Candidatus Ruthia magnifica str. Cm (Calyptogena magnifica): one gene and its partner. The protein of the gene in region 2 binds, or shares a complex with, the protein of the main gene of each other region. Links are inferred from orthologs where the notes say so. Each region holds a gene or a part of one and is shown on either strand. Other genes may lie near its edges.

Region 1 (14,802 bases), 240 kb from region 2 along the record:
TTCAAAATCTCGTAAACAACACATGGTACTTGCCAGACAAATGGCAATATTCATTTGCCATGAATTAAGTTCTTTATCACTAAGTAAAATTGGAAAACATTTTGGAAATCGAGATCATTCCACCGTTTTACATGCAATTAAAAAAATCAAAGAAAAACACCTAGAAAACATTGAAATAAAAAATGATTACGAGTTAATAAAATTAAAACTAGCTAACTTATAAACATATATACAACCAACTTATCTAACTAACTATGAACAACACTAATAACTTAAACACTTTACAAAATTTATACACATATCCACATTTTTTTACATAAAATACTTAAATTTTATCAATAGATTAAAACTTTATTTTTAAAAGAAAAATAACCATTATCAACATAAAATAACTACACTAATAATAATAATAACTTTCTAAAAAGGATTTTTTGATGAACATACAACTCACCGTTAAAGAACTACTTACCCCATTGCAAATAGTTATTAGTGTAGTTGAAAAAAAACAAAAATTACCTATTCTTTCTCATGTCCTTATCCAACTTAAAGATAATTTACTAACTTTAACTACAACCGACATGGAAATTGAAATAAGAGCCTCTCAAATTATAAAAAACCAAGAAGAAATTTCTTTTACTATTTATGCAAAAGACCTAATTGATATTATAAAAAAATTATCAGAAGATATAATCATTGAATTTATCATTGAAAGTTCTAAAATTTACATCAAAGTTAATAAAAATTCATTTGAACTCAACACATCCAATCATCAAGATTTTCCGTCATTACCAAAAATAAAAAACAGCGATATTATTAAAATAAAACGACATGTTTTAAAAGATTTAATTGAAAATACTAGTTTTTCAATGGGTAGCCAAGATATTAGAACTTACTTAAATGGTTTATATCTCGAAATTGACAAAAATAGCATTGTTGTTGTTGCAACTGATGGTCATCGACTTTCTATTGGAAAAGTAAAACAAACCCATAACTTATCCAATAAAAAATCAGTCATTTTACCAAGAAAAGCAGTGTTCGAATTAACCAAACTACTTAACAAAAATGGATATAAAGAAATTGACATTCATTTATCAGATAATTATTTTTATCTTATTAGTAATAACACGACTATTATTAGTCGATTAATTGATGGCAATTTTCCTAACTATTTACAAGTACTTCCAACAAATTTTAACAATATTATCATTATTAACCGCCTAGCTTTTCTAAACTCATTACAACAAGCCTCAATTTTTGTTGAAGAACGAACTAAAGGAGTTAAATTAGTATTTAAAAACTCTAAATTACATATTTTTTCACATTCTGAAAGAGGACAAGCAAAAACGCAAATTAATATTAAAAATTTTGATAAAGAAATTGAAATTGCATTTAATATTAATTACTTAATTTCAATTTTAGAAAAATTACACACCAATGAAATTAATATGATAGTTCCGGATGGAAAAAGCCAATCCTGCTTATTAAGTAGTATGAATGATGATATTTACCAATATGTTGTCATGCCTATGCGTATTTAATATTTGAATTATGATTGAAAAAACTAATGAATTAGTACACGAAAAACAAAATACCATATCTTTTTATATAAATTATTTTATTTAATTAAAATCAGATTAAACCAAAAAGTTTATACATTATATTATCCAAATTTTTAAATTAAAGCCATCATAAAAACAGTTTTAAATTTTTATTTAATTTAAAAGAAATATTTTGATAATATACTACTTTGTCCATGTTAAACATAACAGTATAAACCATAAGCAAACAGGATCTATCTGTTTGCATGGTATAATTATTTTATTTATTTACAGCGCTTATGTCGGAAAAACAATCACAAGAATATCAAGCTTCTAGTATTAAAATTTTAAAAGGATTGGATGCAGTTCGAAAACGTCCTGGCATGTACATTGGTGATACAGATGATGGTACTGGATTGCATCACATGATATTTGAAGTTGTTGATAATGCTATTGATGAAGCTTTAGCTGGATTTTGTTCAAAAATTAATATTACTCTTCACGAAGATCTATCAATTTCTGTTAACGATAATGGTCGTGGTATTCCTGTTGATATTCATCCTAAAGAGGGAATATCTGCAGCAGAAGTAATTATGACTATGCTCCATGCAGGAGGTAAATTTGATGACAACTCTTATAAAATATCAGGTGGATTACATGGCGTGGGTATATCTGTTGTTAATGCACTGAGTGAATGGGTTGAATTAACTGTGTACCGTAATGGTAAAATTTATTTTCAACATTATAATATTGGTGTACCTAATGAACCTATAAAAGTAATTGGAAAATCAGACAAAACAGGTACAACCATTCACTTTAAACCCAATGTTGATATTTTTTCAATTACTGAATTTAAATATGATATTTTAGTAAATCGTATTCGTGAATTATCTTTCTTAAACTTAGGTGTTCATATTCAAGTTAAAGAATTATCAACAGGAAAGAAAGATTTTTTTAAATATAAAGGTGGTATTAAAGAATTTGTAAGATATCTTAACAAAGCAAAAAATCCAATTTTTAATAATATTATTACAATCAATGCACAACGTGATGATATTGAAATTAATGTAGCATTACAATGGTCTGATTCTTATCAAGAAAATATTTATTGTTTTACAAACAACATTCCACAAAAATATGGGGGTGGTCACTTGGCTGGTTTTAGAGGTGCATTAACCAGAACATTTAATAATTATATTAATAATTCCAGCATTGCTAAAAAAGAAAAAATTTCAATTACAGGTGAAGATACTCGTGAAGGCTTAACAGCGATTATTAGTATTAAAATACCTAATCCAAAATTTTCATCACAAACCAAAGATAAATTAGTATCAAGTGAAGTTAGAGCACCTGTTGAATCAGCACTGAATGAAAAATTAAGTGACTATTTATTAGAAAATCCAATAGAAGCAAAAATTATTATTAGAAAAATTTTAGACGCTTCACATGCGCGTAATGCAGCTCGAAAAGCAAGAGAAATAATCCGTCGTAAAGGTATGCTCAATATCGCTGATTTACCTGGAAAATTAAGCGATTGCCAAACAAAAGATCCTACTAAAAGTGAAATTTTTTTAGTTGAGGGTGATTCTGCAGGTGGCTCTGCTAAACAAGGCCGTGATCGGCATACACAAGCTATTTTACCTTTAAAGGGAAAAATATTAAATGTTGAGAAAGTTCGCTTTGAAAAAATATTATCTTCAATAGAAGTGGGCACTTTAATTACTGCACTAGGTTGTGGTATCGGAAAAGAAGAGTACGATATTACTAAGTTGCGTTATCATAAAATTGTAATTATGACAGATGCGGATGTAGATGGTGCACATATTCGCACTCTATTATTAACCTTTTTCTATCGTTATTTACCAGAATTAATTGAAAATGGATATTTGTATATTGCACAACCACCTTTATACAAAATCAAAAAAGGTAAGCAAGAATGCTATTTAAAGGATAATCAAGAATTAAATGATTATTTATTACAAGAAGCAATTAATGATGCATATTTCTTTTTATCAAAAGAAACGCCTGCTATTTCAGGCATGGCATTAGAATCTTTAGTAAAAGAATATTACAAAATAAATACCATTATTGATAAATTGTATAAACGTTATAATTTAGCTCTACTCAAAGTAATTGCAAGTTCAACACCTATTGATGATTTAACCAATCAAAAAAATATGAACACTTGGTGTGCAAATTTAACTGAAAAATTAAACAAAGATATAACGCCAGCACAAAAACATATAGTTACTTTTAATGCTATTTCTAATGAAGTTGAGCATACATTATGCGTGTATGGAGTTAATACTGAACATAAAACACTAAATGCAGCATTCTTCAGTTCTCTTGATTATCAGGCCATTAAAGATTTTTCTAAAAAAATTGAAAGTATGATTACTCAAGAATCTTATATTGAAAAGAAAAATAAACAAGTCAAAGTTGATCGTTTTAGTCATGTAGTTGATTTTTTGATTAAAGATGCTAAAAAAGGTCAAAGTTTCCAAAGATACAAAGGTTTAGGTGAAATGAATCCTGAACAACTTTGGGAAACTACCATGGATCCTGAACAAAGAACCCTACTTAAAGTTAAAATTGAAGATTCTATTGTTGCTAATGAAGTTTTCTCAACCCTAATGGGTGATAAAGTCGAACCTAGAAGAAACTTTATTGAGAACAATGCCTTGTTAGTTGATAACTTATATTTTTAAAAAAAATAAAATACAAATAAGGAGACAAATATGTCAAAAAAACACCCAGTTATTGTAGTAATAGGCTCATCAGGTGCTGGAACAACCTTTATTAAACGTGCCTTTGAGCATATTTTTAGAAAAGAAAGTATCAATCCTTTGATTCTAGAGGGGGATAGTTTTCACAAATATGATCGAACCTCAATGAAGGAAAATGTTAAAAAACAAGAAGATTTAGGTAATAATTTCTTTTCTCATTTTGGTCCAGATGCTAATTTATTTGAAAAAATAGAACAAACTTTCAAAGATTATGGAAAAACAGGTAAATGTGACCGTCGTTATTATTTACACTCTGAAGAAGAAGCTGTCGAATACAACCAACGTTTAAGTACCTATTTAAGCCCTGGAGAGTTTACCCCCTGGAAAAAAGTAGATGATACTACGGATTTATTATTTTATGAAGGTTTACATGGTGCAGTAGTTACAGATGATATAGATATGGCACAACATGGTGACTTAAAAATTGGCGTTGTTCCCAGTGTGAATCTTGAATGGATTCAGAAAATTCATCGTGATAATGCAGAAAGGGGCTATTCAGAAGAAGAAATAGTTGATACCATTTTACGTAGAATGCCAGACTATATTAACTATATAACACCACAATTCTCTCAGACAGATATTAATTTTCAACGTGTTGCAACGGTAGATACGTCCAATCCTTTTATTGCTAGAGACATTCCAACACCAGATGAAAGTTTTGTGGTGATTCGCTTTAATGATTTAAACAAAACACCAGTTGATTTTGTATACTTATGTAGTATGATTAACAACTCATTTATGTCCAGACGCAATACTATCGTTGTTCCAGGTGGAAAAATGAGCATAGCAATGGAAATTATTCTTTATCCGATTATCAAAAAAATGATTAAAAATAAGTAAATTTTTCTTTTAAGCAGATACAAACAACATGAATCCATTTGAAACTAAATTTTAGTGATACTTTTAGAAAAATATCTTACTGTTAATATTTATTTCAAACTTCATTATAAATTAATTTTTCCTTATATTTTTTAGATCTGCTTAGACACACAATACTTTAAAAAAGTTCTATATAATATAGCTAGGTTTTTATAAAAGAGACACTCAGTGCTTATTATCCATAACTATCTATATTTATCAAGGTGCAACAATTAAGTAAATTTTGAGTGCGCAGATTCAAGTTTTTCTGGAACTTTAGTGATAATTTTTTCACATTTTTAACGCCATTTATGATTATAAATTTAGCTTTGTTCTTGCTAATATTATGTCAGATTGAATTTTTCTTTCTATTACTACACTATTTCTCTTAAAAGCAGAATTATAAGCGTTATAACAGTCAATATAAGTGAATAAATATTCAATGATGTTTATAGTTGTGGATAAAAAGAACTTGTTCAATATTACAATTTTCTACAGAAAGAAAAACCATATTAAAACCTTAGTCACGAACTTTCTTACAACTGAGAATTTAAACATAAAACACTTCTACTTTTTAAAGTAAGTCCTTGTTTTATATGTATTCAATAAAGACTTATTTAACAACAATATTAACTAATTTATTAGGCACGATAATCACTTTAACGATAATTTTACCTTTAGTAAATTTGGTAATATTCTCATTTGCCAATGTTTGTGCTTCAATTTGTGCATTATCTACATCAGTACTGAACATTAATTTAGTACGTAATTTTCCATTGACTTGAACAATGATTTGCATTTTATCTTGAACTAGTGCTGATTTATCAACATTTGGCCATGGTTCATTGATAATTGCTTTTATATTGCCTAATTTTTTCCATAAATAATGGCAAAGATGAGGTGCAATTGGACTTAAAGTTTTAAGTAGAATGTGGATAGATTCTTGACGGATCGCCATAGAAGTTTTGCTGGTATCATTAAATTTTGATAAGGTGTTACACAGTTTCATGAGTGCGGCAATAACGGTATTAAATAAATATCTACGGCTCATATTATCGGTAATTTTACTAAGTGTTTGATGGGTTTTTAGGCGTATGTCCTTTTGAGCTTTGTCAAAATTATTCAAAGTACCAATAGCATGACTTTTATGATCTTGGATAAAATCCATAATCAAGCGGTAAACCTTATTAATAAATCGATGTACACCTTCTAAGCCTGAATCACTCCATTCTAGGTTTTGGGTTGGTGGTGCGGCAAATAAGATGAATAAGCGCACTGTATCAGCACCATATTTTTCAATCATTTGTGCAGGATCAACAGTATTACCCTTGGATTTACTCATTTTAGCACCATCTTTGAGCACCATCCCCTGGGTGAGTAAATTTTTAAAAGGTTCGTCATTTTTAATAAAACCTTCATCACGCAATAATTTATTAAAAAATCGAGCATATAGTAAGTGTAAAATAGCGTGCTCAATGCCACCAATATACTGATCTACACCACCATTTGCTAGCCAATAATTAGCACGCTTATCTAACATTTTATCGTTATTATCTTTGCAAGTGTAGCGGGCAAAATACCAAGATGATTCAAAGAAAGTATCTAAAGTATCAGTTTCTTGTTGTGCCATCTTGCCACATTTTGGGCAAGTAGTTTGATAAAATTCTGGCATTTTTTTGATGAGCGAGCCAACACTATCAAAACTCATTACCTCAGGTAAGACAACTGGTAAGTCAGCTTCAGGCACTACCACTATTCCACAATTTTGGCAGTTAATAATGGGGATTGGACAGCCCCAATAACGTTGACGTGATATACCCCAGTCCTGTAGGCGGTAGTTTGTTTTTTTCCTACCTAAATTTTTATCTGTTAAGGTCTTAGCAATTTCGTTAAAGGCTTGGTCAAAATTCAAGCCGTTAAATTCACCTGAATTAAACAATACACCTTTATCTGTCATAGCATTTTTATCAATACTTATATTTTCATTAATAACTTTTTTTATGGCAATACCATATTTTTTTGCAAATTCATAATCCCTTTTATCGTGTGCAGGAACACTCATAACTGCACCCGTACCGTAGCCAATTAAAACAAAATTAGCAATCCAAATAGGCACATCATCGCTTGTAATTGGATGTATACATTTTACTCCTAAGTCAATACCTTTTTTATCTATGGTTTTCATTGTTTCTTTGGTGATTTGTATGGTTTTGCATTCGTCAATAAAAGCTTGAACTTGTGGATTATTTTTGCCAGCCTCAAGCGCAATAGGATGTTCACTAGAGATAACTAGGTAGGTAACACCCATGAGTGTGTCTGGACGAGTGGTGTAAACTTTAATCGAATCGGCATTATGTCTAGGAAAGTCAACCTCTAGGCCAACAGATTTACCAATCCAATTTTTTTGCATAGTTTTAACCGCATCTGGCCAACCATCGAGTTTATCTAAACCATAAATTAATTCATCGGCATAATTTGTGATACGCATAAACCATTGTGAGATTTTTTTTTTCTCAATCAGTGCATTAGAACGCCATCCACGCCCATCAATCACTTGTTCATTTGCTAATACGGTTTGATCAACAGGGTCCCAATTAACAATAGCATTTTTCTTATACACCAAGTCTTTTTCAAATAATTTAATGAATAACCATTGTTCCCAGCGATAATATTTTTGGTGACAAGTAGCAATTTCTCGTGACCAATCATAGCCAAAACCTAGTTTACTTAACTGATCTCTCATATAATCTATATTTTCATAAGTCCATTTGGCTGGAGAAACTTTATTCTCTAATGCAGCATTTTCAGCCGGTAGACCAAACCCATCCCAGCCAATCGGTTGCATGACATTTTTGCCTTGCATTTTTTGATAGCGAGAAATAACATCGCCAATACTATAATTACGCACATGACCCATGTGCAAGCTCCCAGATGGGTATGGAAACATACTCAAGCAGTAATATTTTTCCTTTGAAGTGTCTTCACTAACTTCAAAAGATTTATTTTCTTGCCAATATTTTTGCGCTTGCGCCTCAATTTTTTGAGCGTTATATTCTGAGTTCATAAGGTATTTTTGTTCATATTAGGATCACAGACTTATATGGATGAATTGAGCTCTAATATACCAACTAAATCACCAATATTGTTTAAGTTATTTTCGTTTAAATATTCACTAATACCATCATTGATTTTATGACACACTAATGGATCATAAAACAGTGCTGTACCTATGCCAATAGTTGCTGCACCTGCGATGATAAATTCTATTGCATCGTTAGCAGTGGTAATGCCACCTTGACCAATTATGGGCACATTGTAATGTTTACTAACTTGATAAACTTGATGTACTTTTAACAGAGCGATTGGTTTAATAGCAGGGCCAGATAAACCACCTTGATTATTACCAATGATTGGTTTTTTGGTTTTAGTATCAATACTCATACCCATAAGTGTGTTAATCACTGCTAAAGCATCAGTACCTGCATCAATACAACGTTGAGCGTTTAAAGCAATATCAGTTTGGTTGGGTGATAATTTAGTGATAATTGGCTTTGAGGTATTTTTCCGACAAATATCAACAACTCGATAAGAGATATCTGGGTCATTACCAAATGTTACGCCGCCTTCTCTAACATTTGGACAAGAGATGTTAATTTCAATTGCGTCAATATTTGTGTTATCAAAGCGTTTAGTAATTTCGCCATATTCCTCAATGGATGAACCAGAAATATTAATAATAAAATGTGTTTCAGTTTTATCTAAATTCGGTATAATATCGTTAATCACCACATCCGTACCTGGATTTTGCAAACCAATAGCGTTTATCATACCACTAGGCGTTTCACATACTCTATGAGGGATATTGCCAAGTCTTGGCTCTAGAGTTGTACTTTTAAGACATATAGCACCTACATCGGTATTAGAAAATCCATCAATTCGTGTATACTCTTCACCAAAGCCAACACAGCCTGATAAAAGGACAATGGGTGAGTTTAATGAAAGTCCGCAGAACAGGGTTTTTAAGTTATTTAGCATGGGTGGTATTATACATTTTTGCTGTTAAAATTATTATTCATGAAAGGATTATTCATTAGTGGTAGTGGTACCAATGTTGGTAAAACATTTGTTGCCCAATATTTAATTAGATTATTGTCAAACACTCTTAAGGTTAGTGCTAGAAAGCCAGTTGAAAGTGATTGTGAAAATAAGAATGGGCGGCTAATTCCAAAGGATGCCTTGTTATTATCCAAGGCTTGTAATATTAATGAGCCAATTGACAAGGTGTGCCGATATAAGTTAGAATCGTGTAGTAGTGCGCAAATGGCAAGCCAAGACTCGGGATTAAAACTTACTTTAGATGATTTAGTTGATGCTTGTATGTCAGATGAATTTGTTATTGTTGAAGGGACGGGTGGATTACTTTCTCCAATAGCGAGACAAGCATTAAACAGTGATTTAATTCAAGCACTTGATATGCCAGTAGTGCTAGTGATTAAAGATGAGTTAGGTGCAGTTAATCAAGCGTTACTTAGCATTAACTCTGCGCAGAGTTGCGGGCTTAGTATAAGCATGTTGGTGTTGAATCAGATTCAACCTAATTTTTTGAAAAATGCACAAGCAATCAAGCAACATACGGATATTGATATCAATGTGTTTAATCAAAATCATTTAGCGTCATTTGAAAGAAAAGTTAAAAAAATCCTATTAGTGATTTAATCAAACAGTTTTAAGTTTGGTTTCAATTTAAAAAAATATACCTTCGTCATTTTTTACCTGTATAAATGATAGCAATCGCATTGATAGGCATAAAGTGTTAACTTATTTTTTAGAAAATATTACTTTAAAGCTAAGATTATAATTATTATAGGTTATAGATTGTGTTTCTAGTAATATTTAGAATAATCTGGTTGTGTTAAAATTTCTTTAACACAACCAGTAAAAAATAGGTGATGGAGTTGCGTGATAAGCTTTAAGTAGAACACAATACAGACATGTTTTTTAGTTGTATTCTCTTTCACAATCGGTTAGACTTATTTTGAAGCTTTCTCTAGAAAAAAGTCTATTTGCATAATTTGTAACGGCTTTTCCTGGTGTGCCTAGCACAATATCAAGTTTTTTTAAACGCCATAATAAAGCGCCTAGACAAGCATCAACAATAGTCATATTGTCACTCTTAAAGAAGGCTTTATAAGCAAATAAAGGCACCAATTCAATTAGATTATTTTTTAGAATTTTACGTGCTTTGTTGGCGTCTTTTTTGATGCCTAATTCAATGTTGTTTACCAATTCAAACAAACAACCAGGTGCTCTGGTAAATCTAAAGATAAGCAATCTTTTCTCTGATTTTTCAATAGGGTCCACAGGTAGTAATGGTGGGAACGGAAAACGTTCATCAAGATATTCCATCACCACTGAAAGGTCGTATAAAACAATACCTCTATCAAACAAAGTAGGCAATGATTGATATGGATTAAGCTCTAGAATTTCTTCAGGAATTTCTTCAAGCTTTAAATTTAATACCCCTCTTTCAATATTTTTTTCAGCCATGATGAAGCGTACTGCATGAGACTGTATATCTTGTGGTGAAGAATAAAGCGTTGTTGAAGATGGATTAGGTTTTGTTAACATAATAATTATTATTAAAAAATAATAATAACAGTGTTTTTTAAGACGCTGTTATAGAGTGAACTTTACTTGTATTAGAAATTAATTTTTAGTACGCCATTTGCCGTACTTAATATCTTTCCAATATTCTTTTTTCATTAAATAGGAGAAAATGAACAAGATAAACAAAAAGCCCAATACTTTAATACCAAGGTCAAATCGTACTAGTTTAGCTGGCTCACCAACATAGTCTAGAAAATTGCTAATATCTCTGATATCTTGTTCAAATTCTTTGCTAGATTTGTTTTGTTTCAATTGCCATAGAACATCTGGCATGGAGGCGTTTTCTAGTATATGGTTGTTTACACCAAACACACGTGAATCGTCTTTATAAAATCCACGTAAATAGGAATATATCCAATCTACGTCTTTTGAACGTGACACTAAAGACAAGTCTGGATTACTGCCAAACCATTGTTTTGCATTAGAAATAGACATGGCTGAAGTAATTAGTGAACCCACTTTTTCGTTGGTAAATATTAGATTTTTTTCAACCTCTTTATCAGTGGCTTTCATTAAGTTTTCTTCAATTTCTTCTTTAGAAATTTTTTTTAAAAAACTTTTAGCTTGGTCGGGGCTAGTAATTTCACTATCAAGTGCTCTTGAAAGAGCCACAAAATCATCATGTTTTAGTGATTGATTATTTAACACAGCTATTTTTGCTTTCTCATAAGCAGCAATGACATCATCTAAGAATAAGTCCTTTCCAATACGATTGTAGCGCATAAATTGGATTGAATGACAACCAGAGCAGTAATTCATAAATAACTTTACACCTCTTTGTAACGATTTTTTATCATTTATGTCAGTATTAGCATGATCTAAATGAACTTCAGTTGATGCTAAGACATTAAAATAGAAGGTTATAATCGATATTATAAGTATTACATGTAATTGTTTTTTCATCATTTACTCCGTTACTCTTGTTGGCACTATTTTTGTTTTTCCAATGGAGGTAAACCAAGGCATTAAGATAAAGAATCCAAAATAAGTGACTGTAAATATTCTTGCTAATAGTGCATTAATTGGTGTTACTGGCTGCATGCCTAAGTAACCAAGTATGACAAAACTGATAACAAAAATTCCTAGAGCGACTTTATAAGGCCATGAGCGATAACGGATTGATTTCACGCTAGATTTATCCAACCACGGAAGTGCAATTAAAATTAATAATGCTGAAAACATGCCAACAACACCTGGGAATTGTGAACTAAACATAGGCGGAATGGCTCTTAATACTGAGTAAAAAGGTGTCAAGTACCAAAGTGGTGCAATATGACTAGGTGTTTTAAGTGGGTTTGCTTCAACAAAATTAGCATTTTCTAAAAAATAGCCATTCATTGCTGGGGCGAAAAATACAACAGCTGAGAAAATCATTAAAAATACTATCACGCCAACAATATCTTTAACACTGTAATATGGATGAAATGGAATGCCATCTTTAGGAATGCCATCTTTGTTTTTATTTTTCTTGATTTCTATCCCGTCTGGATTATTTGAGCCCACTGTGTGTAATGCCACAATGTGCAAAAACACCAAAATAACTAAAATTAACGGTAAAGTAATCACGTGTAATGAAAAGAATCGATTTAAAACAGGGTCGCCAACTGCATAGTCACCTAAGATAAAGGTTAGAATGTCTGGGCCAAATACGGGCACAGAGCCAAATAGTGAGATAATCACTTGTGCGCCCCAATATGACATTTGTCCCCATGGTAATACGTAGCCCATAAAGGCTTCTGCCATTAATGCAATATATAGTACCATACCTAAAATCCAAATCAATTCACGCGGGGCTTTGTATGAGCCATAAAGTAAACCACGATACATGTGCAAATAAATAACAATAAAAAAAGCAGAGGCGCCTGTTGAGTGTAGATAGCGAATGAGCCAACCCCAGTTAACATCACGCATAATGTATTCAACTGAAGCAAAGGCATGTATTGCATCAGGTTTAAAGTGCATAGTTAAAAAAATGCCTGTTACAATCTGCATGACCAATACTAACATAGCCAATGAACCAAAAAAATACCAAAAATTAAAATTTCTAGGAGTGTAATATTCTGCTAAATGCTCGTTCCAAACTTTGGTTAGTGGGAATCTTTGATTAATCCAGTTTTTATTGTTATTCATCCTATTCTCCTGATTATGCTTTTGGGTTAATGCCAATTCTAATGAGAGAATCTGCGACAAAATAATAAGGTGGAATAACCAAATTTGTTGGTGCTGGAACGCCAGCATAAACTCTACCTGCTAAGTCAAACTTAGAGCCATGGCAGGGACAGTAAAAACCACCTTTCCATGTATCTCCACCAAGATCGGCAGAGCCTAGTTTAGGTCGATAGGTTGGCGAACAGCCTAAATGGGTACAAACACCAACAATAACGGCAATATTAGGATTAATTGAGCGATAAATATTTTTAGCGTATTCTGGTTGTTGAGAGAGTTTATTACTGTCAGGGTCGGTTAAGATACTATTCAACGTACTTAAATTTTCAATGGTTGTTTTATCACGTTTAAAAATCCAAACGGGCTTTTTTCGCCATAGAACCCTAACTAATTGTCCATTATCCAACTTACTAATATCAACATCAACTGGTGCGCCAGCAGCTTTTTCTCTTGCTGAAGGCATCCATGATGATAAAAATGGCACCAACACAAAACCAACACCTACTGCACCAATTACGCTTGTAGCGCCCGTTAAAAAACGTCTTTTTTTTAAGTCTATCTCTTGTTTTGACATAGGGTTACAATCCTTTATTTTGAAAAATCGAAATAAAATCTAATTTTAGACCCAAATCATTATAATGTATATCAGCTTTATATAATAGATAATTGTTATGAGAGCTATTTGTTGATATTAATTTTGATTTCTACGTGTGTTATAGACACAAGCGCTGGTATTTGTATCAAAAGTTCTAGCAATGTCACTAATTGCTTTTGAGCTCTAAAGGCAATGGCTTGGTTATGAGTTATTAATGTTGCTGTGTTATCCCTAATTAAACATAATTCAAGTGGTTTTAATGTATCTTGTAAAAGCTTAGCCAACTCAATGTTGATTTGATTATAGGTCTTTGCTTGGGCAAATAGTTGCCCAAGTTGGCCACTAGGCATAAAACTTGCAAGATTTGTTAGGGCTTTATACTGACACATTTGTATATCTATGAGAAAATGGGTTATTTAAATTAATTTAAACATATCCTATATGAGTATTTTAAATAAAGTTTTATCAAAAATTATTGGTTCTAGAAACGATCGATTCATTAAGGTATTGTACAAAACTGTTGATAAAATTACTGAATTGGAGTCAAAAATGCAAGCACTTAGTGACGAACAACTCAAATCTAAAACCCAAGAATTTAAAGATAGAATTAACAATAAAGAGACCCTAGATTCAATTCTTGTTGAGGCGTTTGCCGTGATTCGTGAGACATCAACACGAGTATTAGATCTTAGACACCATGATGTGCAACTCATTGGTGGCATGGTACTTAATGATGGTAATATCGCAGAGATGGGCACAGGCGAAGGTAAAACTTTAGTGGCAACTCTACCTGCCTATCTTAATGCGCTTAGCGGTAAAGGCGTACACATAGTCACTGTGAATGACTACTTAGCAACTCGTGATGCACAATGGATGGGCAAAGTATTTGATTTTTTAGGCATGAGTGTGGGTGTTATTGTCTCAAATATGGCACATGAAGACAAGCAATCAGCCTATCTGTGTGACATTGCTTATGCAACTAATAATGAGTTGGGTTTTGATTATCTTCGTGACAATATGGCATTTACTTCTGAGCAAAAAGTGCAACGTATACTTAATTTTGCCATTGTGGATGAGGTGGATTCTATTTTAATTGATGAGGCTAGAACGCCTTTGATTATTTCTGGTCCAGTGGATGATTATGCACAAATTTATCAGACTATTAACCATATGATTCCTAATTTTACAAAGC
Region 2 (15,773 bases):
CCGCACCTGCAAATTCAATACCATCAATGAAGTCGTCTTTACTATAGCCAAATAAACCAACTGTCATTTCACAAGCGATAAATTTAACATCAAATTCTTGACACATAGAACGCAACTCATCAAGCGTGGCAACGCCATTTTTCTTCATGGTTTTTTTCATTAAAAAAGTAGCCAAGTATTCTGTGAATGGTAAAGACCAAAAGATATTTGGAATTTTTGGACCAAAATTAATTTTTTGTAGCCATTCAGGGCCAAAAGGTAGTTTCATTGGCATGCCAGGATTTCCAAGAGGAGAAACACGCAATTTAGAGGTGTCTTTTAATAAAAGATTAAGCCCGTAAAAGGTAAAAAATATGGTAACTTCTTTATCCATCGCAACACCGGTAGAGGCAATAATGAAAGGCGGAAAAGCCCAATCAAAAGTTCCTTTGGTGGCAATAATGGTCATTTTTTTATTATCTGACATAATGATTCTCCTATGAAATAATTAGTACTTAAGCCTTTTCAATGTTGAAAATATATTTACCACTTTCTTCAATAGTGGATATAAGCTTGTTACCCGTTTGATTACAAAAAGCTTCAATGTCTTTTACTGAACCAACATCAGTTGAAATTACATTTAAAATTTTACCAGCATCCATTTTTGATAATGCTTTTTTAGTTTTTAAAATTGGCAATGGGCAGTTTAAGCCTGATGCGTCTAAAGTTTCGTCAGCCATTTGTGGACTCCTTATATATTTTATAAAGTTTAAATAATAAACATATTAGAAACAACTAATAAGTTCGACTATTTTAGTCGTCCATCGGTAAAGAGTCAAATATAATAATCGTATGATTAAACTTTTAGTAATGTGGATATTAATAGTTTTATTTGCGTTTGCATTAGAGGTGCTTGAGCTGGCCTTATCCAAGTCGTTATAGGAGCAAAAACAAGGCAATGAATTTTTAAATTATTTGAGACACTATAGTTCTGTGGTGGCGGATATTAAAACTCAAGTTTATTTAAAAAAATTAGGTCAAGAACTGTCTGTTTATAGTAAAAATCCATTTAAGAACCTTAATTTTTTTATGCTGAATGATGATAGTGTAGGTCCAATATGGTTATATTGGTATGTATACTGGCAGTTGCTTAGTTCTGAATCTGAGCTTGCGGTATTCTTTCTCATGAAATATCACATGTTATTCAAAATCATTTGACTCGTTTTAGTGAGAAGACAAACAAACTTATATAATGCTGGAAAATATGTTAGTTACAATATTGAATAATTCCACTATTGCAGTTTCTGGTGTTTCAGAAACTGCACAACAAGGCATTAATTTTATTAGTGCATATGAGTGGGAGGCGGATCGAATGGGCACTAAAATACTATTAAAATATGGCTTTGACCCTAAAGGCATGGCACAATTTTTTTTAAAAATTAAAGACAATCCAGGTGCAAATGAATTTTTATGTATCCATCTACTCAGTATTAATAGAATTTCTGATTCTATACAACGTTTTGTTAGAGAACGTAGTGACTATTGAGCTGATTCATTCGAGTATTTTTAAGCATTAAAGCTAAGGTATTACCATCAACAAAAGCGTATTAAATTGGAAACAAACAAAGCGCTCAACTTGTATATGTACGCTTACGATGCTTAAAAGAAACAAAAGTATCGACAAGCTAAAAATCATATTAATCAACTTTTGAAACTAAATCATGATAATCCAACTTATATTCTTGCGGGTAGAATTTATTCAAAACTGACACAGGTAGATAAGGCATAAACATATTTTTCCAAAGTGAGTTACAGTGAAACTAGCGTGTATTATGTAGCTAAATCTTATGCAGATAATAATAAAATTACCAAGGGTATTACTACATTAAGACGTTACTTAAAACTTAATGTGGGCACTTATCATTCTCATATGTAAGTACTGTAAAGTTAGGTCGCGCGCATATTCACAACGCTAAGGCATTGGTATTGTAAGGCAAGTTAAATGAAGTATTCGTTATCAGCGAGCAAAATCTGTCATCCAGTCGCGAGATTTGTTTGGTGTCTTAACAGTCAGAATTAAGCGCTTAAAGCAGTCGATATATTTGTATCAAAATTTACCCAATTAGACGTGTTACGATTTTCACGCCATTAGATGTGCCTAATAATAAAATATCTGCGCCACGATTAGCAAAAAGCCCATTAGCCACAACTCCAGTAATGCTATTTAGTTTTGTCTCCATTACTTTGGGGTTGGTGATTTTTAAATCTTTAATATCAAGGATTAAGTTACCATTATCAGTGATAAAATTTTCTCTAACTGTAGGCGTTCCACCAATTCTTTGGCTGATTTGATATTTGACATAATTAGATGCCATTGGAATAACTTCAACAGGTAGTGGAAAGTCACCCATTATTGTCACTAACTTTGATTCATCAGCAATACAAATAAATTGATTAGCCACCGCTGCCACAATTTTTTCGCGCATGAGTGCACCACCTCCACCTTTTATAAGATTTAGGCCATCATCTGATTCATCTGCACCATCAATATAAACTGAAATAGTTTCTACCTCATTAAGGTCAAATACTTTTATATCATAACTCTCTAATCGTTGTCTAGTTGCTTTAGAGCTTGCGATAGCCCCCTTTATTTCGTTTTTTATTTTTGCCAATGCATCAATAAAAAAATTAGTAGTAGAGCCAGTACCCACGCCTATAATAGTATCTTTTACTACGTGCTTAAGTGCGGCTTGCGCAACAGCGAATTTCATCTCGTCTTGAGTCATAATGAGCCCCATAGTCTAAATATTAAGTTAAATTATACACGATGCAAAAAATCATTCTTGCTAGCAATAATCAAGGCAAAATTAAAGAGTTTAATATTATGTTAAGCGGTATTTATGAAGTTGTATCTATGCAAGATATGCAAGTTGAAGAAGTGCCAGAAATAGGATTAACCTTTGTTGAAAATGCACTGATTAAAGCCAGAAACGCATCTATGATATCAGGCTTACCAGCTTTAGCAGACGATTCAGGTATTGTGGTTGATGCGTTAGGTGGCAGGCCTGGTATTTATTCTGCTCGTTATGCGAATCACCATGGTGATGATAAGGCAAATACACAAAAACTGCTGAATGAAATGGCGACAGTGCCTGAAGGTGCGCGTAGTGCTCGTTTTTGGTGTGCAGTTGTTTTTGTTGGGCATGAAAATGACCCAACACCTATTATCATTCAACGTGGCTGGGAAGGTGAAATACTGCGTGAAAAAATGGGTGATAATGGGTTTGGTTATGATCCAATTTTTTATCTTCCGACCCATAACTGTACTTCTGCTGAGCTTTCATCCATAGAAAAAAACAAAATTTCTCACCGAAGTAGAGCTTTATCAGCACTACTTAAAATACTCAAAACAAATCAGTGGACTATGCGCTAGAATTACCACCATTGGTGTTGTATATTAATTATACGGTGTATTAAAAAATGTCTCTATTGTGATTTTAATTTGCATGAGGGTAGTCAACAAAGTTGACAATATTACTGCGTTGTTAAAAGACTTTGATGGGGATTATGTTCAAAGTCGCTCCGTTCAATCTATTTTCTTTAGGTGGTGGCATGCCCAGTTTAATAAGTGAAAAAGCGCTTTCTAAGTTGTTTTCTGATTTAAAGATGAGACTTAAATTTGTAAATTATATTGAAATTACTTTAAAAACTAATCCGGATACTTTTTAGATTGAAAAGTTCAAAGCATTTAAACGTATTGGTGTTAATCGACTCTCAATTGGTGTGTAGTCTTTTGATAATCAACATCTCAAATCATTGAGTCGTATTCATAATGCTAATAAATCAATTTATGCTTGTGAACAAGCTAAGTAAATAGGGTTTAAACGTTTTAATATTGATATTATGTATGGATTGGAAAACCAAACATAAGACGATTGTCTGTCTGATATCAATCAAGCTATGAATTTAAATCTTGATCATATTTCTTTTTATCAATTAATCATTGAGCCAACACTTATTTTGCTAAATTTACACCGATTTTACCAAATGATGATGATATTTGGCAGATGGGTAGTAAGGTTCTAAATTTATTATAAAAAAATGGTTATGTAGGCTACGGAAGTGTTTGCTTTTGGAAAGACGCCGTTAAAACACAATCTAAATTATTGGCAATTTGGTGATTATATTGCTATAGGTGCTGGCGCTCATGGAAAAATTACCTGCTTAAACGAGCATTATTTATTTATAACGACAAAGGCGTACTCGCCAAAAGATTATCTAAAAAATAGGCAAAAGTAAGTTAAATCCATTGAAAATTTAAGCTTTGATTTTATGTTCAATGGATTTAAGCTAATGCATGGATTTGATTTAGCTTTTTTTACATTAAGAATAGAACAATCAATACGAGCAATTGAATACCAATTAAATCAGGTTCAAGTATTAGGTCTACTTGAGTTAAATGATAAACGTATTCTACCTAGTGAAAAAGGTTTTGATCTTTTGAATAATTTGCAAGCTATTTTTTTTGATACAACTAAATTATGAAAGTTTTGTTGTCATTAATTTTGCTCGTATTTGTGTCATTGGCCAGTGCTAGTGATATTGAACATTACTCTATGTTTGACCATTGATAAAAAGTTGTGTTTACTTAAGCGTTATATTGCTCAGTTGCTTTTAACAGTTTCTATTTTTGATATTTGCTATGAATCTTTTACCTCAAAGATAAATAACCCCATCTCCAATTGTTTAAATTTTCTAGCATATTAATGTTTTGAAGTTGTTTTTATAAAACAATTCTTTTCATCATCAATTGCAAATTAATCTAAGTTTTTAGTAATATTTAAGAAAATAAATAAGAATATACAACTACAACTACTTTAGTAATTCTAACTTTAATTCAATTGTCTTTTACCAGTAATATTTATGATGGGCATGGCAAAAATCAGCATTAGGTATAGCCAGATTTTGCACAACAAATGCAGAATTTAATGATATCAGATAGACGGTTTAATGGATAAAGGTGAGATACTATTTATCAAAAACTGTTTAAGTTGTCATGGTAATAACTTGTTGGTTAAAATATTTAACTCAAAACCTAGTGATTTAAGAGCTATGTCTTGTATGCATTTAAATTGGGGGTGTTACTTGAAAAATAACTAATGTATAACACTATTTCGGTTTGGAAAGGCATTCTTAAAGAGGTGAATATATGATATCTTGTGAATTATATTCAATTTTTAAATGCTGATATGTTAAATAGAGAACACTCTAATATGCAAGGCATGAATCATACGGGTATGCAAATCAAAGATAAATACTAATGGAATAAAATAAAGAAAATGAACAATAAAAGACTATTACGTAGACAATTTGTTAAGGGTGTTACTATAAGGTGCAACTGTTTTAGCAATTAGTCCAAGTATTTTATTTACTGGCATGTGTAACAATCTTAACAGGTGATATCTTCATCTAAATATTTCAGAGTAAAGTGTAAACTTTACTGGTGTCATGAGAGCGGTTACTACAGCTAATAATACTTCACTTATGTCGTTATTAAAATTTAACGAAAATGATATGATTATTTTGTATGTTAAAAATAACCTTTAAGAGAACGTCTATTTTTATTGACATGGCTTGATTTTGTCATCAGAAATGGATAGCGCTCCTGATATTAGTAATGATTTCTATGGTATTAAGTCATGTGAGATTTTTATTTATCGTTTTAAGACCAAACAAAGTGTTACAGATATTATGACATAAATGCATATTTTTGATCAAGCGCATTTGATCATTGTAGCATCTATTGATACAGGATATTGTTGAATATTCAAAATACTGATGTAATCTTAATGTGCGGATCTTTGTCTGTCGTTGTAGATACAATTTATATTTTTAAAATGACCACAAGAATATTAATCAGAATTTATTTGGAGCTTTTATTTAAAATACTTTGCATTTCAGTGACCGACAATATTTTGTATTCGCTGTTTCATATATTATTTAATTCAATGATTGCAGGTGCGACAATGGTAATGTTATCACTCACTGTGGTTAGTAATCTCAATCGATTAAGGTGCATCAAAATTAGTGCCGATTTATGATAATATTTGCAAATATAATAGAATTGGTATTAATTTTTGGCATTATTTAGTGATTTTGATTGTCAAATAAATAATCAAATTGATTGTATGAGCATTAAGTAAAATAGTGCTTTAATAAATTTTTATGTTAAACAACATGTCTAATAACACAAACAATATTACGAGCGTTTTAACAGAAAGCTTACCTTATATTAAAAAATTCCAAGGTAAAACTATCGTTATTAAATATGGTGGTAATGCCATGGTTGATGAGGCCTTAAAATCCAGTTTTGCACGTGATATTGTGTTGATGAAATTAGTTGGTATGAATCCAATTGTGGTGCATGGTGGCGGTCCACAAATTGGCAAGACACTAAAGAAAATTGGTAAACAAAGTCAATTCATTGATGGTATGCGTGTTACCGATTCAGAAACTATGGACGTGGTTGAAATGGTACTAGGTGGTCTGGTTAATAAAGAAATTGTAAATCTAATCCACCAACATGGTGGTCATTCAATTGGGTTGACTGGTAAAGATGGTAGTTTAATTTCTGCTAAAAAATTAAAGCATGATATTGAACCAACATCTGAAATTATTGATCTTGGTCATGTGGGTGAAGTGGATAAAATTGACATCTCAGTAATTAATTTATTATTAAAAGGGGATTTTATTCCAGTCATCGCGCCTATTGGGGTGGGTAAGGATGGTTTTTCTTATAATATAAATGCAGATTTGGTTGCAAGTGCGATTGCACAAGCGTTGAATGCTGAAAAGTTAATATTATTAACTAATGCGTCTGGTTTATTAGATGCCAATGGTGAATTATTAACTAGGCTTGATGACAATATCATTGATGGATTGATTAAGGATGGTACGATTCATAGTGGCATGTTGCCAAAAATTAATTGTGCTTTGTCAGCCGTTAAAAATGGTGTTAAATCTACGCATATTATCGATGGACGGGTTGCACATGCGGTATTGTTAGAAGTCTTTACGAATAGTGGTGTAGGTACACTAATTACTTGTAATGAATAAAGCTAGTATTAAGATACATGATTGTCAAATTTTGGCACATTATCAGTTTGAAGGCAAGCAATATATTTTAACTTTGGCATCGAACATTATTGCTAAACAAACTAAGCCAGGACAGTTTGTACACCTTACTGTCTCTAGTGCTTTAGCCATGAGGCGACCTATTTCAATTATGTCAGTTGATATTGAAAATGGTACCTTTGATTTACTTTATAAGGTGGTGGGTGAAGGCACTCGTCAACTATCGCAGCGTAAAGTAGGCGATATATTGTCAATTATTGGCCCTATCGGTAATGGCTTTAAACTCACTGATAAAAAACGACCACTATTGATTGGCGGTGGTGCGGGTATGCCACCGATGATTGCTATTGCACAACAAATAAAAGATCTTGGCTATGAATCTTTTGCAATCCTGGGTTCTGAAGTGCCATTTCCATTTGTTGACAAGTTGGCCGATAATAACAAAGATTATCAAGGCGCAACATACACCATGCCTGAGTTAGAAGATTGGGGTATTGAATGTCGCTTAACCAGCCTGCAAGGTTTTGATGGTACATTCAAGGGCTTTGTAACTGATTTAGCTAAAATATATTTAGATAATTTAAAAACTGATGAAAGAATGCAAGTTGAAATATATGCTTGTGGTCCACGTCTAATGTTAGTAGCAGTAGCCAATTTGGCTAAAGAATATAACTTACCTTGTCAAATTTCATTAGAAGAAAATATGGCTTGTGCTGTGGGTGGTTGTGCAGGATGTGTGGTTGAAATACAAACTAACCAAGGCATTTCCATGAAGCGCGTTTGTGTTGATGGCCCAGTTTTTGATGCCTACCAAATATTTTGATTAAGGATAACTTAGAAAAAATTCAAGAAAGAATTAACCAAGTTAATCACACTCAGTTTGTTACTTTAATTGCAGTGAGCAAAACCAGATCGGTAGATGAATTGCAGCAGGCCATTAATACGGGTCAGAAACATTTTGCTGAAAATTATCTGCAAGAAGCACTCATCAAAATTAATCACTTAAAAGGCCAAAACCTAATTTGGCATTTTATTGGCCCTATTCAGTCAAATAAAACTTTAAAAATTGCCAAAAATTTCGATTGGGTACATAGTGTAGACCGATTAAAAATTGCTAAAAGGCTCAATGAGCAACGTCCAAAAAACTTACCAAATTTAAAAGTGCTTTTGCAGATTAATATTGATAACGAGCCTATCAAATCAGGTGCATCGATTGAACAAATTGATGAACTAGTTACTCATTTTGAAAGTCTAAAAAATCTCACTTTAAGAGGCTTTATGTGCATACCAAATCCTTCTAATTCAGCGCAAAATTTTACAAGAATGACAAGTATTATTAAGCAATACCCAAACTTAGATGCTTTATCAATGGGCATGAGTCGTGATTTAGAATCAGCCATTACTAATGGTGCTACTTTTTTACGTATTGGTACAGATATTTTTGGCAAGAGAGCTTAAATATAATCATTTTCTTTTTAAAGTAATGTTTTGTGACTGATTTTCAAAAAAATCAGAATCAAAAATTTTATGCTTTAGTTTTTATAAAAATTTTTGTGTATCCCAAATAAGTAAGAATAAACGATAATTTTTGTTCAATATTCATCAGCCAATAAATTCAAAAGGTTGGTTTGGTTTCACGTTTTGTGATTAGTAATTTTTCAACCATGTCAATTGGTAGATCAGGATTGATCATTGTAGTATGCCTAATTTTTACCCAATATTTAATTTGATTGGACACTATTCTTAATTCTTTTTTGGTCTGAATTTTGGCTCGATTGTATAAATTTTTATTGATTCTGGTTTATATTACTTGTCGCTTGGTTAATAATATAAATTTATTTTATTAGAATTGTAATAAGTTACCACACAATATATAACTATCCATTTAAACATGGTATGAATATTAAACCACTAATCACTAATGGCATAATTGATAAAATTTATAACGAGCTGATTGGTCAGTTAGTTAAGTAAACCCATCTTGTTGCTACACTTAATCAGTCTAGGTCAATGGTTGATACTTTATTTGAAATGTTTTTTAAAAGATAGTTTGGATATGAGTGATGCTGATTGAATATTGATTTTGTGAAAGTTCCAGCCAAGTAAGATAAACCGGTATTTTAATTGCTTATAACTGACACCATGATTAAAACTGCAAAACTATTGAGCAAAGAAGTTAACAATAAGAGCATTGTTTAATTTAGGTGTGACTTTTAAGTGCGATATTTATATTGTCATGAATGGGTAAGTGTTTAGTTTTGATAGGGTAGAGAAAAATAAAGAACTGGATATTTTTATATCCTTATAGTTCTTTGAGTGGGTTTAGTAGATTTTATTTTGTCATATGTTCAATAGCTTCTTTTAGTTGATCATCTGAACAAATCATATAGATACCTTTCGGTGACATTTACGCTGTCACTTTGACTAGTAGATATATAATGCCGCGTTTAATCCATTAAACTTAGGCGCGTTAGTAACGCCAATACTATGCCAATTAGCGTATACAGAAATATAAACTCCCTTCGCCATTGCGAGATTTTTTAGCAACTTAATGACGTTAACTCTGTTGATATTTCAATACTTGAGGATAGAATTAGACCACTAGATCAAGTATATTTGAAAGGTGGTTGATGTTAACGTCATTAAGTTGCTAAAAAATGTATCAACGCCAAATAATAATAAAAATAGTAATAATAGCCGCCAGTGAATTTTTCAAGTACATAGTATTTTTTCTTGTTTTTTAACATAGCCTTGTGCCAATATCGATAGATAACCCGTTCATAAAAATAAGTTATAATTCTAGAGAAGGGAAGTATTACACTAACAAGTCAATAATAAGTATCAAAAATGATTAAAAAAAAACGCTTAAGTGGTATTAAAGTATTAAAAATAAGCACTTGGGTTAGTGTTATTTTTACGTTCATTTTTGTATTAGTAGTGTTATTTTTTGTCATCTTTCCAATGTTACTAAAAGTACCGATTGAGACTCAATTATCAAGTTTAACTGGGCTTGATGTTCAGTTGTCTAAAATTACATTTGATTTTGAAAAGAAAGGTATTACTTTAAAAGTGCATGATATTTCCATCGCATCTGGTGAAGCTCAGCAAATGGCCATGATTAAAAATTTATCTTGGCATATTAATCTGCTAAGTTTGTTTGATGATATTTATCATTCTAGTCAAATTTTTATTGATACTCTAGTGCTTTATTCTAATCTTGATGATTTCAGTATAGACGACATTAGAAATATAGCCTCACTTGGTATGCTAAAAGAACTATATTTTTTTGAATCTCTGCATATTAATAAAACAATTATTAAAGATACAGTTGAAATTGCATCATTGACGCTTAAAAGAGATGGGATGCAATTGTTGTTAACAATACCTAATCAGAGTATTGGCACTAAACACCTTGACATTACGATTATCTTATCTAGTGCCAAGATTAATCAAAATGGCTTTTTAACGTTACCAATTACTTTGAGTGGTGATGATTTTGAGTTGTTGTCAAGTCTTAAAATATATAGCTATCAAGGTTATGATTTTATCCAATTTAGTGGCCTTATTCAGCGTATGAATGTGATTAATATTAGTGATTATTTACCTATGGTATTGATAGGTGATATAAATCATCAATGGATTAAGCATGCATTTCAATCAGGTGAATTGGATAATATTAATATCAGCATTAAGAAAAATCTTTCAACGCAATTACCAGCAAAGATAAAATTTGATGCGCACTTAAGCAATACTGAATTATTATTCAATACTGATTGGCAAAGTCTTAAGCAATTAGATGCAAATATTGCCATTGATGGTAGAAAAATCACAGTTATGGTCAATCATACTATGTTAAACGACATGTTTTTGCAAGGTATGAAAGTTCAAATATTGGACATGAGCAAAGATAAATTAGAGATTAGCGTCGTTGGTAAAATTAATACTCAAAGTGAAATATTAACCCAATTTTTAAAAGATGCACCACTGAATGATAATGTAAATGATGTGCTTGGGAAATTTAGTCTATCTGGAAAGGTGGTAGGTAATGTAGATTTAATCATATCACTGGATGAAACAGAGCCGATATTGGATATTAATTTGAGCATTCAAGATAACCGTATGACAACATTGGGTGGCGCAATTGTGGTTAAGAACTATGATGCACAATTGACATTGCATAATAACAAAATTACTTCAAAGGGTGTGGGCAATATTCGGGGTGAGTCATTTAATATTCGCATCAATTCTAATAATCAAGATAGTGGTTTAGATGCATTATTTAAAGTAGGGCTTACTAACGGTAATAATTTTGAGTTTTACTTGACTAAATATTTGGATCAAACATGGCAAGCAAATGTCAAGTCCGATACGTTAAAAACTGATGTAAAAATTATACTAAATGAGAACGCTTTGCCTGAGGTAAAATTGATAAACCTTCAAGTAGAGGCGTTAGACAAAATAAAAGGCAATTGGGATATTCAGGCAAAAGATTTTCCCAGTATGCATTTAAGTGTACAAAACATACAAGTTGGTGAAAGTAAGTGGCCTGATTTTGAGGCCACACTTGGATCTCAGGACAAGGTGCTTAAAATCATTAATTTAGAATTTTTAGGCATAGGTGTGAATAGTCAAAACCTTAGTTTTGACGGTGCTTGGGTTGATGGTAGAACTATACTCACTGCTAAAGCAAAAGGTAGTAAGTTGAGTAAATTTCTTGATAAATTAAACATTAAAGAAAAAGTTCGTGGGGGTCAATTTGAATTTGATATACGCTTATTTTGTAATTGTGCTCCGTGGAATATGAGTTTTAAAGGCGCCAGTGGTTTGATTAAAATGAAAGTTAAAGAAGGTGTGTTTACCAATAAAGACCCTAATATTAGCCGGGTTTTATCATTGCTTAATATTAAATCCATTGCTAAGCGTTTAGAATTAGATATCACTGATTTGGTTAGTGAAGGGTTTGTTTATGATACTATTGATGCACAAGTTTCTATTAATAATTCTATGGCGACTATTAGCCATTTTAAACTTGACTCAAGTTCAAGCACGATTAACCTAACAGGCTCAAGTAATATTGTTAAACAAACTTATCATTTAGAAGCAAAAGTATTACCTGCCATTAGTGATGCCGTGCCGATTACTACTTATTTGGCTGGTGGTGGTTTGTCAGGTATGGTGGTTTGGCTTGTGGATAAAATTCTATTTAAAGGTAAATTGATTAATAATATTGTTGATAAAGTTGTTGAATTTAAATATAAAATAACAGGTCCGTGGAATAAGCCTATTATTGAAAATATATCAACCGTATTATGATTGAACAACTATTGGATGATCATCGTCTAAATCAAGAAAAAATAACTATTTTATTGTCTTCTTTGGCAGCTAAGGGTACTGATTATGCAGATTTATATTTTCAACATTCAGCGGTTGAATCTTGGTTTTTAGAAGAAAGTATTGTTAAATCTGGCACTTACCACATTAGTCATGGTGTGGGTGCTAGAGCTGTCAGTTCTGACCAAACTGGTTTTGCTTATTCAGATGATTTAAATATCAAAGCGATTGAAAAAGCCATTAGTTTTGCTAAAGGAATATCGACTCAAACTGGCACGAGAAGAATTCAAGCTTTTCAGTCTATTCCACAAGTTGCTAGATATAATGGCTCGAATCCGCTCAGTAGTTTCAGCTCGCAAGAAAAAGTTAATTTTTTAAAAAGAATTGATATATTGGGCAGAAAGGAGCCTAAGGTTAAGCAAGTTAGTGCCTTGATTTCTGGTGGATTTAGCGAGGTATTAATTGCTTCAACTGATGGTGTATTTGCAAAAGATTATCGTCCAATGGTGCGTGTTAGTGTGAGTATTATTGTTGAGCACAATGGTAGAACTGAATCAGCCTCAAGTGGTGGTGGTGGTCGATATAATTATCGATATTTTATTGACCATGCCTTGGATGAAATTTATGTTAATGAAGCTATTAGACAGGCGTTAGTAGCACTGGAGTCAAAAAAAGCACCTGCTGGAAATATGCCAGTTATACTGGGTCCTGGCTGGCCAGGAGTATTATTACATGAGGCTATTGGCCATGGCTTGGAAGGTGATTTTAATCGTAAAAAATCATCCATATTCACTAACAGAATTGGTGAGCAGGTGGCCAGTGATAAATGTACTATTGTTGATAACGGCACTTTGGAAAATAGGCGTGGCAGTTTAACAATTGATGATGAAGGCATTCCAACACAAAATACTTTGTTGATTGAAAATGGCATCTTAAAAGGTTATTTATTTGATAAAATGAACGCTAAACTAATGAATACAGTGTCAACAGGCAATGGTAGGCGTGAGTCTTATGCCCATATTCCCATACCAAGAATGACCAATACTTACATGCTAAACGGACAGGATTCTTTAAAGAATATGATTACTTCTGTTGATAATGGTATTTATGCGGTTAATTTTGATGGTGGTCAAGTTAACATTACTTCAGGAAAATTTGTTTTTAGTGCTAACGAGGCTTATCTTATTAAGAATGGAAAAATTATGCATCCTATTAAAGGTGTGACACTAGTAGGTTCTGGTGCTGAGGTATTAAAGAAAATATCTATGGTAGCAAATGATTTAAAACTTGATAATGGCGTTGGTGTGTGCGGTAAAGATGGTCAAAATGTGCCTGTAGGTGTTGGTCAACCTAGTTTAAAAATAGATCAACTAACCGTAGGTGGTACTGAGGTTAATGCATAATTTAGCCATCTAGAGATGTATTTGTTGGTTATAGGTGAATTGATTGATTAAATTAGATATAATGTCTAGAAATCTATGTTTTGGAGTTAGGAGAAACTAGGTGTTAGAGAGTTATATACCTGTCATTGTTTTTATTTTTCTAGGGCTTGCTTTTGGTGTTGGACCAATGTTAATTGGTTATTTATTAGGGCCAAGTAAACCATATGAAGAAAAAAATACTCAATTTGAGTGCGGTTTTCCTGCCTTTGATGATTCGCGTATGTATTTCAATGTACGTTATTATCTAGTGGCTATTTTATTTATTTTGTTTGACTTAGAAGTTGCCTTTGTTTTTCCATGGGCAGTGGTTCAGTCTCAATTGGGCTGGTTTGGCTTTATCGCGATTAGTATTTTCTTATTTTTACTGGCGGTGGGTTTTATTTTTGAGTGGAAAAACGGCGCACTTGAATGGGAATAGCTAATGGCAATTGAAGGTTTAATGAAACAAGGTTTTGTAACCACATCACTTAACAATGTTATTAACTGGGCAAGAACAGGCTCGCTTTGGCCTATGACTTTTGGCTTGGCGTGTTGTGCAGTAGAGATGATGGAAGCGGGTTCTTCTCGCTATGATTTAGACCGTTTTGGTATTGTTTTTAGACCCACACCACGTCAATCAGATTTAATGATTGTAGCGGGCACACTCACCAATAAAATGGCACCGGCTTTACGCAAAGTTTATGACCAAATGCCTGAGCCAAGATGGGTAATTTCTATGGGCTCGTGTGCGAATGGTGGTGGTTATTATCATTACTCTTATGCAGTTGTTAGAGGTTGTGATCGTATTGTTCCCGTTGATATTTATGTTCCAGGCTGCCCGCCAACGGCAGAAGCGTTACTATACGGTATCATACAATTGCAAGATAAAATCCGCAGTACTAACACCATTGCAAGAACTTAATGCAAGATTTAAAAGCATCATTAATTAAGGTTTTCGGTGAACGTCATTTGGTTGAAGCTTTTGGAGAGTTGACTTTAATAGTTGATTCTCAAGATATTATTAAAACCTGTTTGAAATTAAGAGATTTTTTCTATTTTGACACATTAATAGATTTATGTGGTGTTGATTATTTAACTTATGGACAATCAGACTGGAATGGTAATGCGAGTGCTTCTGGTTTTTCTAGAGGGCGTAATCATCAAGGTTCAAAAGACAGACATGAACAGCGTTTTGTTGTGGTGTACCATTTATTATCTGTCAGTAAAAATAAACGTATTAGAGTGAAATCATTTGTTGATGAGGCCGAGCCTATTATCAAGTCAGTTACTGATATTTGGGCATCTGCTGATTGGTATGAACGTGAGGCCTTTGATTTAATGGGTATTTTATTTGAAAATCATACAGACTTGCGCCGGATTTTGACTGATTATGGCTTTAAAGGTCACCCCTTACGTAAGGATTTTCCAATGATTGGCGAAGTTGAAATGCGTTATGACGAAGACTTAGGTCGGGTGGTTTATGAAAAAGTGAGTATTGAGCCAAATATTAACGTACCAAGGGTAATCAGGAAGTAAAATGGCTGAAATTCGTAATTATACCCTTAATTTTGGCCCTCAACATCCTGCAGCGCACGGCGTGTTGCGCCTTATTTTAGAAATTGATGGCGAGGTGATTGAACGCGCTGACCCGCATATTGGCTTATTACATCGTGGTACAGAAAAATTAGTAGAATCAAAGCCATATAATCAATCAATTGGTTATATGGACAGGCTTGATTATGTTTCAATGATGTGTAACGAACATGCTTATATCATGGCGATTGAAACCATGTTAGGTATCAAAGTTCCTGAACGTGCTCAGTACATCCGAGTGATGTTTGACGAAATTACTCGAATTCTTAATCATTTAATGTGGTTAGGTACACACGGGCTTGATGTGGGCGCGAT

What was found.
Region 1: the proteins of RMAG_RS01195 (region 2) and RMAG_RS00040 are in contact, whole or in part, in a crystal structure (PDB 5UE9), measured with the Lactococcus lactis proteins. The link is inferred for Candidatus Ruthia magnifica str. Cm (Calyptogena magnifica) from one-to-one orthologs. Residues at the interface, in WP_023189152.1 of Lactococcus lactis: Leu4, Gln5, Ala47, Ser48, Met49, Leu50, Leu51, Arg52, Arg53, Met95, Leu98, Arg223, Met224, Ala225, Cys226, Ile228, Gly229, Ala230, Cys231, Tyr232, Ala233, Val235, Glu236, His237, Asn243, His244, Ala245, Lys247, Glu250; in WP_025017116.1 of Lactococcus lactis: Gly25, Phe27, Phe29, Glu32, Tyr33, Lys35, Tyr36, Lys48, Phe56, Thr60, Pro61, Arg62, Val63, Ala64, Glu65, Thr66, Ala67, Ser68, Gly69, Met70, Ile74, Gln77, Pro223, Glu251, Phe274, Ala275, Pro277, Phe278.

The regions. Positions count from the first base shown.
Region 1 is NC_008610.1:1,109-15,910, forward strand. The notes cover bases 7,249-10,139. They hold RMAG_RS00040 (dihydroorotate dehydrogenase), read right to left. Parts: upstream 9,218-10,139; coding sequence 8,279-9,217; downstream 7,249-8,278. Other genes in these bases: leuS (leucine--tRNA ligase), read right to left, coding at 7,249-8,246; bioD (dethiobiotin synthase), read left to right, coding at 9,257-9,898. In the rest of the region: chromosomal replication initiator protein DnaA, read left to right, coding at 1-223; dnaN (DNA polymerase III subunit beta), read left to right, coding at 435-1,538; gyrB (DNA topoisomerase (ATP-hydrolyzing) subunit B), read left to right, coding at 1,838-4,246; RMAG_RS00030 (phosphoribulokinase), read left to right, coding at 4,277-5,164; more of leuS, read right to left, coding at 5,796-7,248; RMAG_RS00050 (glutathione S-transferase N-terminal domain-containing protein), read right to left, coding at 10,181-10,810; RMAG_RS00055 (cytochrome c1), read right to left, coding at 10,889-11,752; RMAG_RS00060 (cytochrome b), read right to left, coding at 11,756-12,979; petA (ubiquinol-cytochrome c reductase iron-sulfur subunit), read right to left, coding at 12,993-13,589; RMAG_RS00070 (hypothetical protein), read right to left, coding at 13,694-13,999; preprotein translocase subunit SecA, read left to right, coding at 14,052-14,802.
Region 2 is NC_008610.1:238,081-253,853, forward strand. What follows is about bases 6,047-9,011. They hold RMAG_RS01195 (dihydroorotate dehydrogenase electron transfer subunit), read left to right. Parts: upstream 6,047-7,087; coding sequence 7,088-7,936; downstream 7,937-9,011. Other genes in these bases: argB (acetylglutamate kinase), read left to right, coding at 6,205-7,095; RMAG_RS01200 (YggS family pyridoxal phosphate-dependent enzyme), read left to right, coding at 7,933-8,571; RMAG_RS06225 (TA system antitoxin ParD family protein), read right to left, coding at 8,729-8,908. In the rest of the region: RMAG_RS01155 (DsrE/DsrF/DrsH-like family protein), read right to left, coding at 1-466; RMAG_RS01160 (sulfurtransferase TusA family protein), read right to left, coding at 495-719; RMAG_RS01170 (M48 family metalloprotease), read left to right, coding at 1,259-1,525; RMAG_RS06110 (hypothetical protein), read left to right, coding at 1,784-1,915; ribose-5-phosphate isomerase RpiA, read right to left, coding at 2,094-2,765; rdgB (RdgB/HAM1 family non-canonical purine NTP pyrophosphatase), read left to right, coding at 2,807-3,412; RMAG_RS05980 (hypothetical protein), read left to right, coding at 3,538-3,708; RMAG_RS05985 (hypothetical protein), read left to right, coding at 4,102-4,278; RMAG_RS05990 (hypothetical protein), read left to right, coding at 4,333-4,524; RMAG_RS01210 (YhdP family protein), read left to right, coding at 9,961-12,426; metalloprotease TldD, read left to right, coding at 12,423-13,847; RMAG_RS01220 (NADH-quinone oxidoreductase subunit A), read left to right, coding at 13,948-14,304; RMAG_RS01225 (NuoB/complex I 20 kDa subunit family protein), read left to right, coding at 14,308-14,787; RMAG_RS01230 (NADH-quinone oxidoreductase subunit C), read left to right, coding at 14,787-15,401; RMAG_RS01235 (NADH-quinone oxidoreductase subunit D), read left to right, coding at 15,403-15,773.